One region of the Paenibacillus sp. GL_099_B genome, then DNA from elsewhere that is predicted to be linked to it. Evidence: predicted binding sites of a transcription regulator. Region 1 holds the regulator's gene; each other region holds the start of a gene.
What was found. The regulator Rex, encoded in region 1, represses fermentation and respiration genes when NADH is low (regulators of the CRP and FNR family bind a similar motif). The targets are predictions, from matches to a motif close to TTGTGAAATATTTCACAA.

Region 1 (3,197 bases):
TTACATCGGCTACGCTCTCCGTTGACAAGTCATTCCAATTCATGATCGAACAGCTGGGCTTGCAGGAAGCTGCCGAGAATAACCGCTTGTTAACGTCCATGCTGCCGTCACCGTTCAACTATCGCGAACAGGCTCTGCTTGTCATTCCACGTGATTTCCCAAGCGTGAAGGGCAGTGTAGGCGATGCCCACTTTGTGGATATGCTCGTGCACTCGCTCGCGGAAACGGCTATCGCGACTCGTGGACGCATGATGGTGTTGTTCACCTCCTACCGCATGCTGCGTCAGGTTTATGACCCGCTTAAGGAGGCCTTGTCAGGCAATGATATCTCTTTACTTGGGCAAGGGGTGGACAGCGGCAGTCGTTCTAAGCTTACACGCCGCTTCCAAGATGCGAAAGCAACGGTGCTTCTTGGCACAAGCAGTTTCTGGGAAGGAGTGGACATTCCGGGAGAGGCTCTGACCTGTCTTGCGATTGTCAGACTGCCGTTCCAGCCACCGAATCATCCATTAGTCGAAGCGAAGAGCGAGCTTTTGCAACAGCAGAAGAAAAACCCGTTTATGAAGCTGTCAGTGCCACAAGCAGTCATTCGTTTCAAGCAGGGATTTGGCAGACTGGTTCGTACAGGTAAAGACAGAGGCATAGTGATTGTATACGATACACGCGTCATTGAAGCGTATTATGGCAAGTACTTTTTATATTCATTACCTGGTCCCAAAATGGAGCACATGCTCACCGAGCAGATGGTTCCACGCATTTCGGAATGGCTCGAGAGACCAACCGATGAACAACAATAACAGATATGCTCTGTACCTTGCATTATTGCATGACGCCACTGATTGGCGGTAAAATTGAGTAATATCATTTATTCGTTCATGGATATGCGAGTAAAATGATTAAAGGAATAATTTAAGCAATTATCCATTATATAACAAGGAGCATCCTGTTTAATTCAGTAATCATTTTTGCATCGTTTTAGACAGGGTGCTCATCTTTTGATCTATCTATCGTGGCCTTGGTAAGGGGGAGCAATGAATGAAATCAGATAAAATTTCGGAAGCCGTGGTGCGTAGATTGCCTGTTTACTTGCGTTATTTGAATGAACTGCATCAGCGCGAAGTCAATACGGTTTCTTCACAAGAACTTGGACTGAGGCTGGATTTGAATCCTGCCCAGATTCGTAAAGACCTGGCTTACTTCGGTGACTTTGGTCGTAAAGGGATCGGGTATGACGTTTCATATCTCATCGAGAAAATCCGCCATATTTTAAAAATAGACCAGCAGATCAATGTGGCTCTTGTTGGAGCAGGTAATTTGGGACATGCTTTGTCCAATTACAATGCCTACCTCAAAGACAACATGAAGATCGTCGCTGTATTTGATGCCTACGGTCCGAAGATTGGGAGTCAAATCAACAGTCTGACGGTGCAGCCGATGAATGAATTAACGGATTCGGTCAAAAAAGATAACATTCGTATAGGTATTATCACGGTTCCGGATACGGAAGCTCAAAATGTTGCAGATCAGCTGATTGAGTCAGGAATTGAAGCGATCCTGAATTTTGCGCCAACGATCCTAAAGACCCCGCCGCATATTCGCATTCATCATGCCGATTTTACGACGGATCTGCTAAGCCTTGCTTATTACTTGGAGAATGGAAAGGACGACGAGGAAGATGACGACAAATAGATGGGTAATTCACAACGGCAAATTTGCCGTGAGTGAGGGTACGAATTGGAAAGTGGTTCAAGGTTTTATGGTTGTCGAGAATGACAAGATTGTGCATATTGGTGAGACATTGCCGGAAGGAGACGAAAGTCTGACAAAGGTGGACGGAAAAGGACTGTTCTTCTTGCCGGGTCTGATCAATACGCATGGTCACGCGGCCATGTCGCTTCTGAGAGGTCATGGAGACGATCTGGCGTTACAAGTATGGTTGCAGGAGAAAATGTGGCCAATGGAAGCCAAAATGACGTCTGAAGACGTATATTGGGGCACATCACTTTCCGTGCTTGAAATGTTGAAGGGCGGAACAACAGCGTTCCTGGATATGTATGATCATATGGATCAGGTGGCGAAAGTGGTGGAACAATCTGGCGTTCGGGCTGCTCTGGCACGTGGGGTAATCGGACTTTGCTCAGAAGAAGAACAACTACGCAAGCTGGAAGAATCCGCAGCATTTGCCCGTCAATGGAATGGACAAGCAGACGGAAGAATTACAACCGTAATCTCTCCACACGCCCCTTACACTTGCCCTTCGGATTACATAGAGAAGCTGGTACAGGTTGCTCATGACCTGAATCTGCCTTTGCATACGCATATGTCTGAAACGCTTCGCGAAGTGGAGCAGAACGTGGCTGATTACGGACTGCGTCCGGTCGCACATCTGGAGAAGCTAGGATTTTTCTCCCGTCCATCTCTGGTTGCGCATGCGGTACATCTGAATGATGAGGAGATCGAGATTCTCGCACGGCATGATGTAGCAGTTTCCCACAATCCAGGCAGTAACCTGAAATTGGCTTCGGGTGTTGCACGTGTACCTGATCTGCTGAAAGCAGGCGTGACCGTGTCCCTGGGAACAGACGGACCAGCAAGTAACAATAATCTGGATATGTTTGAAGAAATGAGACTGGCTGCGTTGATTCACAAAGGGGTATCCGGTGATCCTACTGCAGTGCCGGCAGGGGAAGCGCTTATGCTTGGAACTTCGTATGGTGCCAAATCCATATTCCTGAACAATACAGGAGCTCTGCAAGTTGGCATGAAGGCCGACTTCATCGCGTTGAACATCGAACAAGCCCATTTCTATCCTCATACCGATCTGATTTCCCATACGGTCTACTCGGCATCGGCCAAAGATGTGGAGCATGTGTGGGTGGATGGTAAACAAGTGGTTAAACATGGCGAATGTCTTTCGATGGATGAAGAGCGCATTCTGCGTGAGTCTCAACTGGCATTTGACAGTCTTCTGGCCCGTTAATTACAAGGACAGGAGCGTCATAGGGAAAGGAAGTTCGGCTTTTGAAGAAAAAAAAGAAGTGGATATGGATATCGCTGCTGCTCCTGGTTCTGATTCTGTTTGGACTTCAGCGTTATTATGTCTATGTTACCCAGGATCAGCGCAAGGAAGAGGCGTTGGCCATACAGGCGGCCCAGGAACAGCTGGGGATTACGTCCCACGAAGAGCTGCGTAAGTA
Region 2 (3,197 bases), 220 kb from region 1:
TTACGGCCATCCGGTGTTGTACCTGTTTTTTTGCCATACACTACGTTCGATGTGATCGTCAGTACAGACTGTGTTGGGATCGCATTACGATACGCTTTGTGTTTGCGAATCATGCCCATGAAGCTCTCCACCAGTTCAACTGCAATGCTATCGACACTGTCTTCATTGTTACCGTAACAAGGGAAGTCGCCTTCAATTTCAAAATCAATTGCGATGCCTTGTTCGTTGCGGATCGGTTTGACTTTCGCATACTTGATTGCGCTCAGAGAATCTGCTGCAACCGAGAGACCAGCAATACCACAAGCCATCGTACGTACGATGTCACGGTCATGCAGGGCCATTTCAATACGCTCATAGCTGTATTTGTCATGCATGTAGTGAATGACGTTGAGTGAGTTCATATACAGTTTGGCGAGCCATTCCATCATCGGTTTGAAACGTTTCATAACTTCATTGTACTCCAGCACTTCGCTTGTGATCGCCGGATACTCCGGTCCAACTTGTGCTCCCGATTTCTCATCACGACCGCCGTTGATTGCATACAGCAATGCTTTTGCCAGGTTCGCACGAGCGCCGAAGAACTGCATTTGTTTCCCGATCTTCATCGCAGATACGCAGCAAGCAATACCATAATCGTCTCCGTAGATCGGACGCATCAGATCATCATTTTCATACTGGATGGAGCTCGTTTCGATGGATACTTTCGTACAGTATTGTTTGAAACCTTTCGGAAGCTTGGTGGACCAGAGTACAGTCAGGTTCGGCTCAGGTGCAGGGCCAAGGTTGTTTAGAGTGTGCAGGAAACGGAAGCTATTTTTCGTAACACGGGTTTCTCCATTTACGGACATGCCCCCGATGGATTCAGTTACCCATGTTGGGTCTCCACTGAACAATTCATTATAATCCGGCGTACGCAGGAATTTGACGATCCGCAGTTTCATAACAAAATGGTCAACCAGTTCTTGAGCCTGTTCTTCAGTTAGCAAGCCTTCTTGCAAGTCACGTTCAATGTAAATATCAAGGAAAGAAGAAACACGTCCAAGCGACATTGCTGCACCATTTTGCTCTTTGATCGCAGCCAGGTAACCGAAGTAGAGCCATTGGAACGCTTCTTTTGCGGTTGTGGCTGGCAAGGAAATATCGAAACCGTGCATTTCGCCCAGTTGTTTCAATTCTTGCAATGCACGAATCTGCTCGGACAGTTCTTCACGCAGGCGAATGACATCTTCATCAATCACATCGACTTCAAGTGCATTCAGTTCACCTTTTTTATTCCGAATCAGGAAGTCCACGCCATACAGAGCTACCCGGCGATAGTCACCGATGATCCGGCCACGGCCGTAAGCATCAGGCAGACCGGTAATAATCCCTGCTTTACGTGCTGCACGCATTTCAGATGTGTAAGCATCAAATACGCCCTGGTTATGTGTTTTACGGATGTTCGTAAATATATCAATGACGCCTTGAGGCATTTCAAAACCATAAGCTTCACAAGCATCAATCATCATGCGAATTCCACCGAATGGCTGAATGGAACGTTTGAATGGAGCATCCGTTTGAACACCAACAATCTGTTCTTTGGATTTATCCAGATAACCTGGTTGGTGAGAAACAATCGTTGCTGGCGTGTTTACGTCAACATCGAGTACCCCGCCGTTATCGCGCTCTTTTTTTGTCAGATCGGATACGATATCCCATAATTCTTTCGTATTCTGAGTTGCACCTGCAAGAAATGCTTCGTCGCCATAGTAAGGTGATAAGTTGCGTACTAGAAAATCATTCACATCTACGGATTTCGTCCATGTTCCTTTGGTAAAGTTTCTCCAACCTGTTTGTTGTTTGACATCTTTTTCGATCACCGACATAGTAATCCCTCCACAAATTTGGATTTCCGGACACATGACAGGATGCTTCACTCGTCTCATCTGTGCCCAGAGCCGCGATTAATGTGATAAATTTCACATGTAAGCCGGAACATGTTCTCTCTACTTGGGAACCGGAACCGCGGATGAATGTTTTTCTTACATTTTCAGTATACGTCTTCGTTCTTTCATCATCTGTGATTTTTATCACAAAGTTTGTGACCATCCTCACTTCACCTGTGCTGTGTCAAAGTGAACCTTATAACTATTCACATTTAGCCACTGCGCGGACAGAACAACTTCCGATCAATGTTCAAACCCGATTTCCCCAATTGAACAATATAATTTGAACGAAAGGATATGTACACTGGCCACTCCAAGGATAGAACAACCTTCCGATCGCTGTTACCCCCAGATTTTTTTGATTCCCTTTTAAAAAGGGAAAATCCGGGGATAAAGGCGAGCGCTATCGCTTCTTCAGGTTTTTTCTCTCCTCTCCCTTATCGTGTACATTTATGATTCAAACTATATAGCATAGAAGGTTGAAATCGTGCTTGAAAGAGAACACTTCGCTTCTTCAGTTTTTTTCTTCCCTCTTCGTTATGGTGTGAATACCTGGTTCAAAAAGTAACATCACGGATTCCGTGTAACCTCTTTTAGAAAAGACAACTTCAAAGATTACGTTATACCTTTTTTACAGGAAAGACGGCAATCGGGGCTCCCCTCACGGGGAACCCTGACTATATCTGCCTAAATCCTGCTGTTGCTTTAGTTGTTATTCAAACTTGCCGTAGAATGCATTGCGATACACATCTGCCAGCTCAGTCACCAGCGGCAGTTTTGGATTGGCTGTTGTACATTGGTCCTCGAATGCGCGGTCTGCCAGATAATCCACATGTGCCTCAAAGTCTTTGGCGTCGAATCCGATTTCCTGGAACGACTCTTCAATACCCAATGTTTTGTTCAGTTTGCGAATGGCATTGATGAGGCTGGTAACCCCTTCTTCTGTCGTACGTGCAGGCAATCCCAGAATGCGGGCAATTTCGGCATAACGCTCATCTGCAACAAAGTGCGAATATTTCGGGAACGATGCAAATTTGGTCGGTTTTTTCGCATTGTAGCGAATGACGTGCGGCATCAGGATCGCATTGGTACGTCCGTGTGCTGTATGGTACTGACCGCCCCATTTGTGTGCCAAGCTGTGGTTAATGCCCAGGAATGCGTTGGCAAAAGCCATACCGGCAATCGTCGAAGCATTATGCATTTTCTCACGAGCCAATTTGTCACCTTGCAGCGCAGATTGCTCGAGGTATTGGAATACCAGTTGAATCGCTT
Region 3 (3,197 bases), 2.0 Mb from region 1:
CTGATCGATCATATACAAGTTCCTCTCCCTTCAAAGCTATCCTCATATCATATCTTCTTCATGGTAATCGCGTAAAGAGAACAGTCTTTTTTCACCGTCACAACCGCTCCAAATTTTTTTCGAAAAATCTTTTTTTCCCTTGATTCAATCTCGAAATTCAGGGGTAAATTAAAAATAAGGCATTAGGCTAGTGTTTCCCCACTTCCTCCTCATGCCATATCATGGACCACTCCCGAAATTCGCCATGAACAGGTTTCGTTCCCCCGAACCTTGTCATGGCGAATTTATTTTGCGTGGATATTTTTTGCATAAAAAAAGCGATTCCTTTCCCGCCCATCACAGCAGACAGCCATGACTTGAACGAGATCAGAATCGCCTCTTCTGTTTACTTTGCACTCGTTACCACGGTTACAACGCTACTCTATTACTCGGAAAAATGCTGCTACGCCTGCTTGCTCCACATCGGTCTGGCTTCTGTCTCCACAGGCTGGGCCGCCGCCATTGCCACTTCAGGCTTCACTTCCGGCTCATGCTTGCGCAGGTACACCATCCAGTAGGCAGCCGCAACAAACAGCGCCCCTCCCGTCAGGTTGCCAAGCCATACCGGAATGAAATTCATGATGTATTGCCCCCACGAATAATGCCCTTCGAAGATCGCCGCAGGTATCAGGAACATGTTGGCGACAACGTGCTGGAATCCAATAGCCACAAAGGCCATCGTTGGGAACCAAATGCCCAGTACTTTTCCACTCATCGTATCCGATGCGTAGGACAGCCATACTGCGAGAGCTACCAGCCAGTTACACCCGATCCCGGATATAAAAGCCTGAAGGAAGCTGTCGTCCAGCTTGTGTCCAGCCATATCCACCACTTTGGTCAAATAGGCACCTTCTGCCGTCAGACCGAGCACATGTCCAAACGCATAGGCCACAAAGAGCGCCCCAAGGAAATTACCTATCGTTACTAAGGTGAGATTCTTCAACATGTTGCCTGCGGACAGTTTACGTGCAATCGTCGCAAGTGGGACGGCCATCATATTACCTGTCAGCAGTTCCCCACCGCCAATCAGCACCAATATTAAACCTACCGGGAACACTGCTGCACCAATCAGATTAACCAAGCTGCCCCACTCGGCCGGAGCAGAAGCAATGACCCGAATATCCAGCAGAAATCCAAGCGCAATAAAAGCACCTGCCAGAAAACTGAGTATCAATACGGAGGACACCGGATTTTGAGCTTTCTTCATCCCCGTATGCGCCGTATATTGTGCAACCTCAAGAGGTGTTTTTGCTGCCATAACGATCCTCTCCTTCACAGTTCATGAACATCATAATTCAACCTGTTTTGTTGATATGTTCATTGTATCGCGAAGGTTTCAAGAGGTTTGTTACTTTTATCACAAAGTCTGAAGGTTCCTACTTTACTCTGCCTTGAAAGCCTTTTGTGCTGAATAGCAGATGAATAAAAAGTTACTCAACTTTCATATTTGGAAATCACTTGAATATTATATATAAATCATATTAAATTACAATTTATTCATTAACTATGTATGTGAGGAGAGATATACTCCATTGAAAAAAATAACATCTATATCTACACTATGTTTAGCCTTGACGGTGGGTATCATATCCTACGTTTTTTGGAATAGTCGAGATGCCCGTGTAACAACTAAAGACACCGAGAATAGAAGTCAGCTCATCGAAACGATATCTATAGGAGATCCTGATCACACAGTGACAACTCATGAACATGAATCCAACCCGCCATTTAAAACAGTATTAGCTGGAAACAATGTATCTACTAATTTTAATGTTGACGAAGAATATAAGCATGTGAAAATCTTTATTGAGAACTCTGAAAAGAAAACGATAAAAAATGGTGATGGTACATGACCGTTCAAGTAACGAATATTTCGTCGAAAAAGTAGCCCCTGGCAAGACTATTTAATGGACGAGTTTTACTAAATTTCCACAAGGCGTTGAGGAAGGAAAGTATTACATCACCTTTCGTGCTGATGGAGAAAATTTTAGCTGGCAAGCTTGGGGAATATCATCCGAAATAGCTAGTGATATGTGATTCATACTTCTTGGAAACTCAAGTTCAATGATATAATTAATTGGACTATCTACAACAATATGGATAGTAAAATTCATAAATTGTTGTAATATAAGGAATATTATTGTTAATATATTGAATTATATTTATATATATGGTTTAATAGTAATGTATTAACATTATACATAAGGGGATGTACACTAAATGAAAAAAGCACTTTTATTATCCGTTTTGTCCTTGTCACTAGCAGCATCAGTATCTGTTGCAGCAGCTTCATCTGATCAAAAAACAGACAGAGTTACCAATGTTAATCCGTCTATAACTCCGATTATTGTTCAAGATGATGATCCTGTTATTGTTCCATTCAGAACTTCAGACCTTTTTAAAACTACCTTATCTGGAGTCACTGATTATAGTTTGTTCAATGTCGCTGGTGGATATGGCCATGTCAAAGTTTATATTAAAAATACTGGAAAAAATACAATTAGAGCGGTAATGGTCCACGATTCAACAAAAAAAGAATACTTCAGTAAAGATATAGCTCCCGGTGGTACTCTGGATTGGAGAAGCTTTACGGATACTCCACAGGGAGTTAGAGGTGGAGATTATACGATAACTTATCGTGCTAATGGAAATCTGCTGAGTGGAAGTGCATGGGGAATATCTGCTGAGAACAACAACGAGCTATAGAGAAAAAACAGGAAAGTTAAAACTCATATCCTTAAATTATTCGATCATCCGTAACAAAAAGTTAACCCGACAGGCTGGTGATTTCTCATCGGCCGATCGGGTTATTTGTTGCTATAAATTAATCAAACCTTCCTTACACCATTGCTGGTGCTTTTACTTCTATTGGAGGTAGTGCTTGCAGACCCGCCGTGTTCAGGAAGTTCCATGGTTTGTTGTAATGTGGCTGAAAGAAGAAGTCGATGAAGGCCAGCTCATCTACGGTCATGTTATTTTGGATGCAAACCGAGATCGTATTAATCGATTGGGTCAGATCAACCTGAGACATCACCTGTGCTCCGACGATCTGACGTGTAGCCTGCTCATATACCACTTTGAGCAACAGTTTCTCAGCCGTTGGCATGAACTCCGGACGATAGCTGTCTTCCAGCACGACAGATTCAACAATCAGACCT
Region 4 (3,197 bases), 300 kb from region 1:
TCCGGAAAGAATCCAACGATGCCAATATAGAAAAAGACAAAAAATACATTCGTAATCTCCCATACCGGTGATAAATAACGGGAGATCAGACGATTAATCAGGTGATCCTGTTTCGTCAAGCGTGCATAAAAAGCAAAGAAACCCGCCCCGAAATCAATGGAGGCAACAATTAAATAGCCATACAAGAACAGCCAGAGTACCGAAATGCCAATCAGTTCGTAACTCATGCACGCTCACCCTTTTCTGTAGACTGATTGTGCTTCTCTTTCATCCATTTCTCCATCTCGACTTCTGCCGGATTATTGTTGAACAAACGTCTTAAGACAAGAACACACATAACTCCCAGAACGATGTAGAGAAGCAGGAAGAAGAAAAAGATCATTCTTATGTTGGGTGATGAAGTGGCTGCTTCCTCCACACGCATATATCCTCGGATAATCCACGGCTGTCGTCCCAGTTCAGCATAGAACCAGCCCAGCTCAACTCCGAGAAAAGCCATCGGTGCGCCTAGCGCTATGATCCCAAGCAGCCACTTGTTCAGCTCATTGCGTTTTTTCCAGAACACAAACAGGAAATACAGGACTGAGATAACCAGCAGTGTAAATCCAATTCCGGCCATTAAATCAAACAGGTAGTGAACGAGCAGCGGCGGCCATTCGTCCTTCGGAAACTCCTCCAGTCCGGTTACCTCTGCATTAAAGTCACTAAAGGCCAGGAAGCTGAGCAGTTTCGGCAGGTGAAGGGCACCTATAATTTCATGCTCTGCATTCAGCCATCCCAATAAAATCAAATCTGCGCCGCTCTCCGTCTCAAAATGCCATTCTGCTGCTGCAAGTTTCTCCGGCTGATGCTCGGCCAAAAACTTGGCGGACACATCTCCCGCTAACGTGTTCAGTAAGCCGAACAGCAGAACCACCGCCATCATGAGGTTCAAGGCTTTTTTGTGGTATGCAGATGCCCCTTTTCTCAGCAGTGCAAAGGCTGCAATTCCGGCTAACAGGGCAGCTCCTGTCAAATAGGCCGAGCTTAATACATGAAACACCTTGGAGAACGTCGCCGTATTCAGCATCGCCTGCACCGGGTCAACCGCTGTGAATTGGCCTGCTTCCATGACAAAGCCTCCAGGCTGGTTCATGAAGCCGTTCACCGTCGTAATAAACACAGCCGACATGCCTGCTCCCGTGACGATTGGAATCGTCAGCAGCCAGTGAATGTACGGATTTTTGAATCGACCCCACGTATACAAATAAATGCCCAGGAAGATCGCTTCAAAAAAGAACGCAAACACTTCCATGAATAACGGAAGTGCGATGACATTGCCTGCCAGTTTCATAAAATTCGGCCATACCAGGGCCAGTTGAAGTGAAATCGCTGTACCGGTCACCACACCAACCGCCACAGAAATGACAAAACCTCTTGACCACCTCTTCGCCATCAGTGTGTAATGGGGGTCCTTCTTGCGAATCCCCATGAATTCTGCAATTGCGATCATTAGAGGTATACCTACGCCAAGTGTCGCAAAAATAGCGTGGAAGCCCAGCGTCATACCTGTCACCAGCTTGCTCCACATCACCGTATCGATTGCCATTCTTTACTGCCTCCTTTCAAACTCTGTTCGATTTTCGTAATGTTTGAATCTTTAAATTATTAGGTCAGTCAGCCCTTGGACTGCGTTCTTTATCAGGTTGATAGGAGCCCCACGAGACTGGTTCAGAGTTTATCTACAAACCGTTCCTCCATCGTTGTATGTACAAAGAGAATTTTTTCACAAAGTAAGAGACGAAGGAGCTTTACCACACCATCATTGTGTATTGCTACACATAGTCACTGGGCTGAGCATGGGTTGGCGAGCTATGTTTTACCTGATACTGAAGGGCCAAAGTACTTAACAGGACCTAATAGTTAAAATTATTATATCTTTGTGAATTAGCAATACAATCACTGACACGTCTTCGTCCCTAAATGTTCAAGAAAGGATCAACTCTTTCTGACAACTCGGTGAAAAGCGTAAAAAGCACCCAAAGGGGCTATTGATTCATTAGGTACAACCGTGGTATTACGATTTCAATTCCACTATGCGTGCAAGGTGTTCGTGAAAAAATAAAACAAAAGAAGCCGCTTATATAGCGACTTCTTTTGTTCTTAAGTCTTGCAAAGCTTTAATTCTTTTGCTGTACGGTCTCCACCAGCCATTGCTGCAAGGGAATATCTTTGGTCAACTCACCGAGCAGAATGTGACTGAATATGCCTTCCTGATCTATGATCATGGTCGCTGGCAACCCGGTGATGCGATACTTGCTGGAAATCTTTCCGGTCACATCAATGATAACAGGGAAATCGAATTGCTGTTTCTCCATAAATTCACGAATGGTGCCCTTCGCTTCCCCCACGTTGACAAACAAGGTCTCTACATCGTTTTGATATGTCTGAGCGATCTGATTAATCATTGGCATTTCCCTCACACAGGGCGTGCACCATGAAGCCCAGAAGTTAATCATGACGACTTTGCCCCGATAATCGGACAGCTTCACCTGTTCTCCTGCTGAATTAATCGCAGTGAATTCAGGAGCAGTTGCACCGGCTTCAATGGCACCGGTTCTTTTGGGCTCGGATGATGAAGTCCCCTGGTAAATTGCCCACGCAGCGGCCAGTAAAGCAGCCATTCCAATCAGGAAAGTAATCAAACGTCTCATTTTCGTACTCATTTTTTTACTCTTTATTTCCAATCGATTCACCTTCATTTTAAGCCAAGACTATGATGAAAAGCAGCATGAAGCGACCCGAACTGTTGACGAAAGTCTTCAGTAGAGCCATTTCCCACATTACGTCCTTGGTTCATAAAAACAATCTGATCGGCAACATCATCTGCGATCTCAAGCTGGTGGGTGGAGAACACGACCATATGCCCCTCTTCCTTGATCTGTTTTATCAGATTTGCAAACTCCTGCATCCAAAAGGGGTCCAGTCCATTCGTTGGCTCATCCATGATCAGCAGCGGAGGCTTGGACAGCAGAGCCTGGGCAAATAAAACACGCTGCCGCATACCTTTGGAAAAGGTCGTGACCCGTTTCTTTTTTTGATCGTCCAAGCCTACCATAGTCAGCACTTCCGTTACTCGCTCTTTGGGCACTTTCCTAAGTGCTGCCCAGAACTGGAGCACTTCCTCTGCCGTCAAACCCTGGTTGAAATGATAATCA

Region 2: pflB (formate C-acetyltransferase) is a predicted target of Rex. The motif match lies at 1,947-1,964, and genes of this name have one in related genera.
Region 3: AC3ITG_RS29855 (formate/nitrite transporter family protein) is a predicted target of Rex. The motif match lies at 1,385-1,402, and genes of this name have one in related genera.
Region 4: AC3ITG_RS19125 (cytochrome ubiquinol oxidase subunit I) is a predicted target of Rex. The motif match lies at 1,754-1,771, and genes of this name have one in related genera.

The regions. Positions count from the first base shown of each region.
Region 1 is NZ_CM174430.1:4,541,408-4,544,604, reverse strand. Features, by position in the region: gene dinG (ATP-dependent DNA helicase DinG) at 1-797, shown strand, start outside; gene AC3ITG_RS20500 (redox-sensing transcriptional repressor Rex) at 1,036-1,689, shown strand; gene AC3ITG_RS20495 (amidohydrolase) at 1,676-2,980, shown strand; gene AC3ITG_RS20490 (cell wall elongation regulator TseB-like domain-containing protein) at 3,022-3,197, shown strand, end outside.
Region 2 is NZ_CM174430.1:4,762,940-4,766,136, forward strand. Features, by position in the region: gene pflB (formate C-acetyltransferase) at 1-1,865, opposite strand, end outside; gene adhE (bifunctional acetaldehyde-CoA/alcohol dehydrogenase) at 2,638-3,197, opposite strand, start outside.
Region 3 is NZ_CM174430.1:6,555,010-6,558,206, forward strand. Features, by position in the region: gene AC3ITG_RS29850 (molybdopterin-containing oxidoreductase family protein) at 1-12, opposite strand, end outside; gene AC3ITG_RS29855 (formate/nitrite transporter family protein) at 443-1,297, opposite strand; gene AC3ITG_RS29860 (hypothetical protein) at 1,572-1,892, shown strand; gene AC3ITG_RS29865 (hypothetical protein) at 2,260-2,745, shown strand; gene AC3ITG_RS29870 (FAD-dependent oxidoreductase) at 2,879-3,197, opposite strand, start outside.
Region 4 is NZ_CM174430.1:4,236,586-4,239,782, forward strand. Features, by position in the region: gene AC3ITG_RS19120 (cytochrome d ubiquinol oxidase subunit II) at 1-227, opposite strand, end outside; gene AC3ITG_RS19125 (cytochrome ubiquinol oxidase subunit I) at 224-1,588, opposite strand; gene AC3ITG_RS19130 (TlpA family protein disulfide reductase) at 2,160-2,705, opposite strand; gene ccmA (heme ABC exporter ATP-binding protein CcmA) at 2,738-3,197, opposite strand, start outside.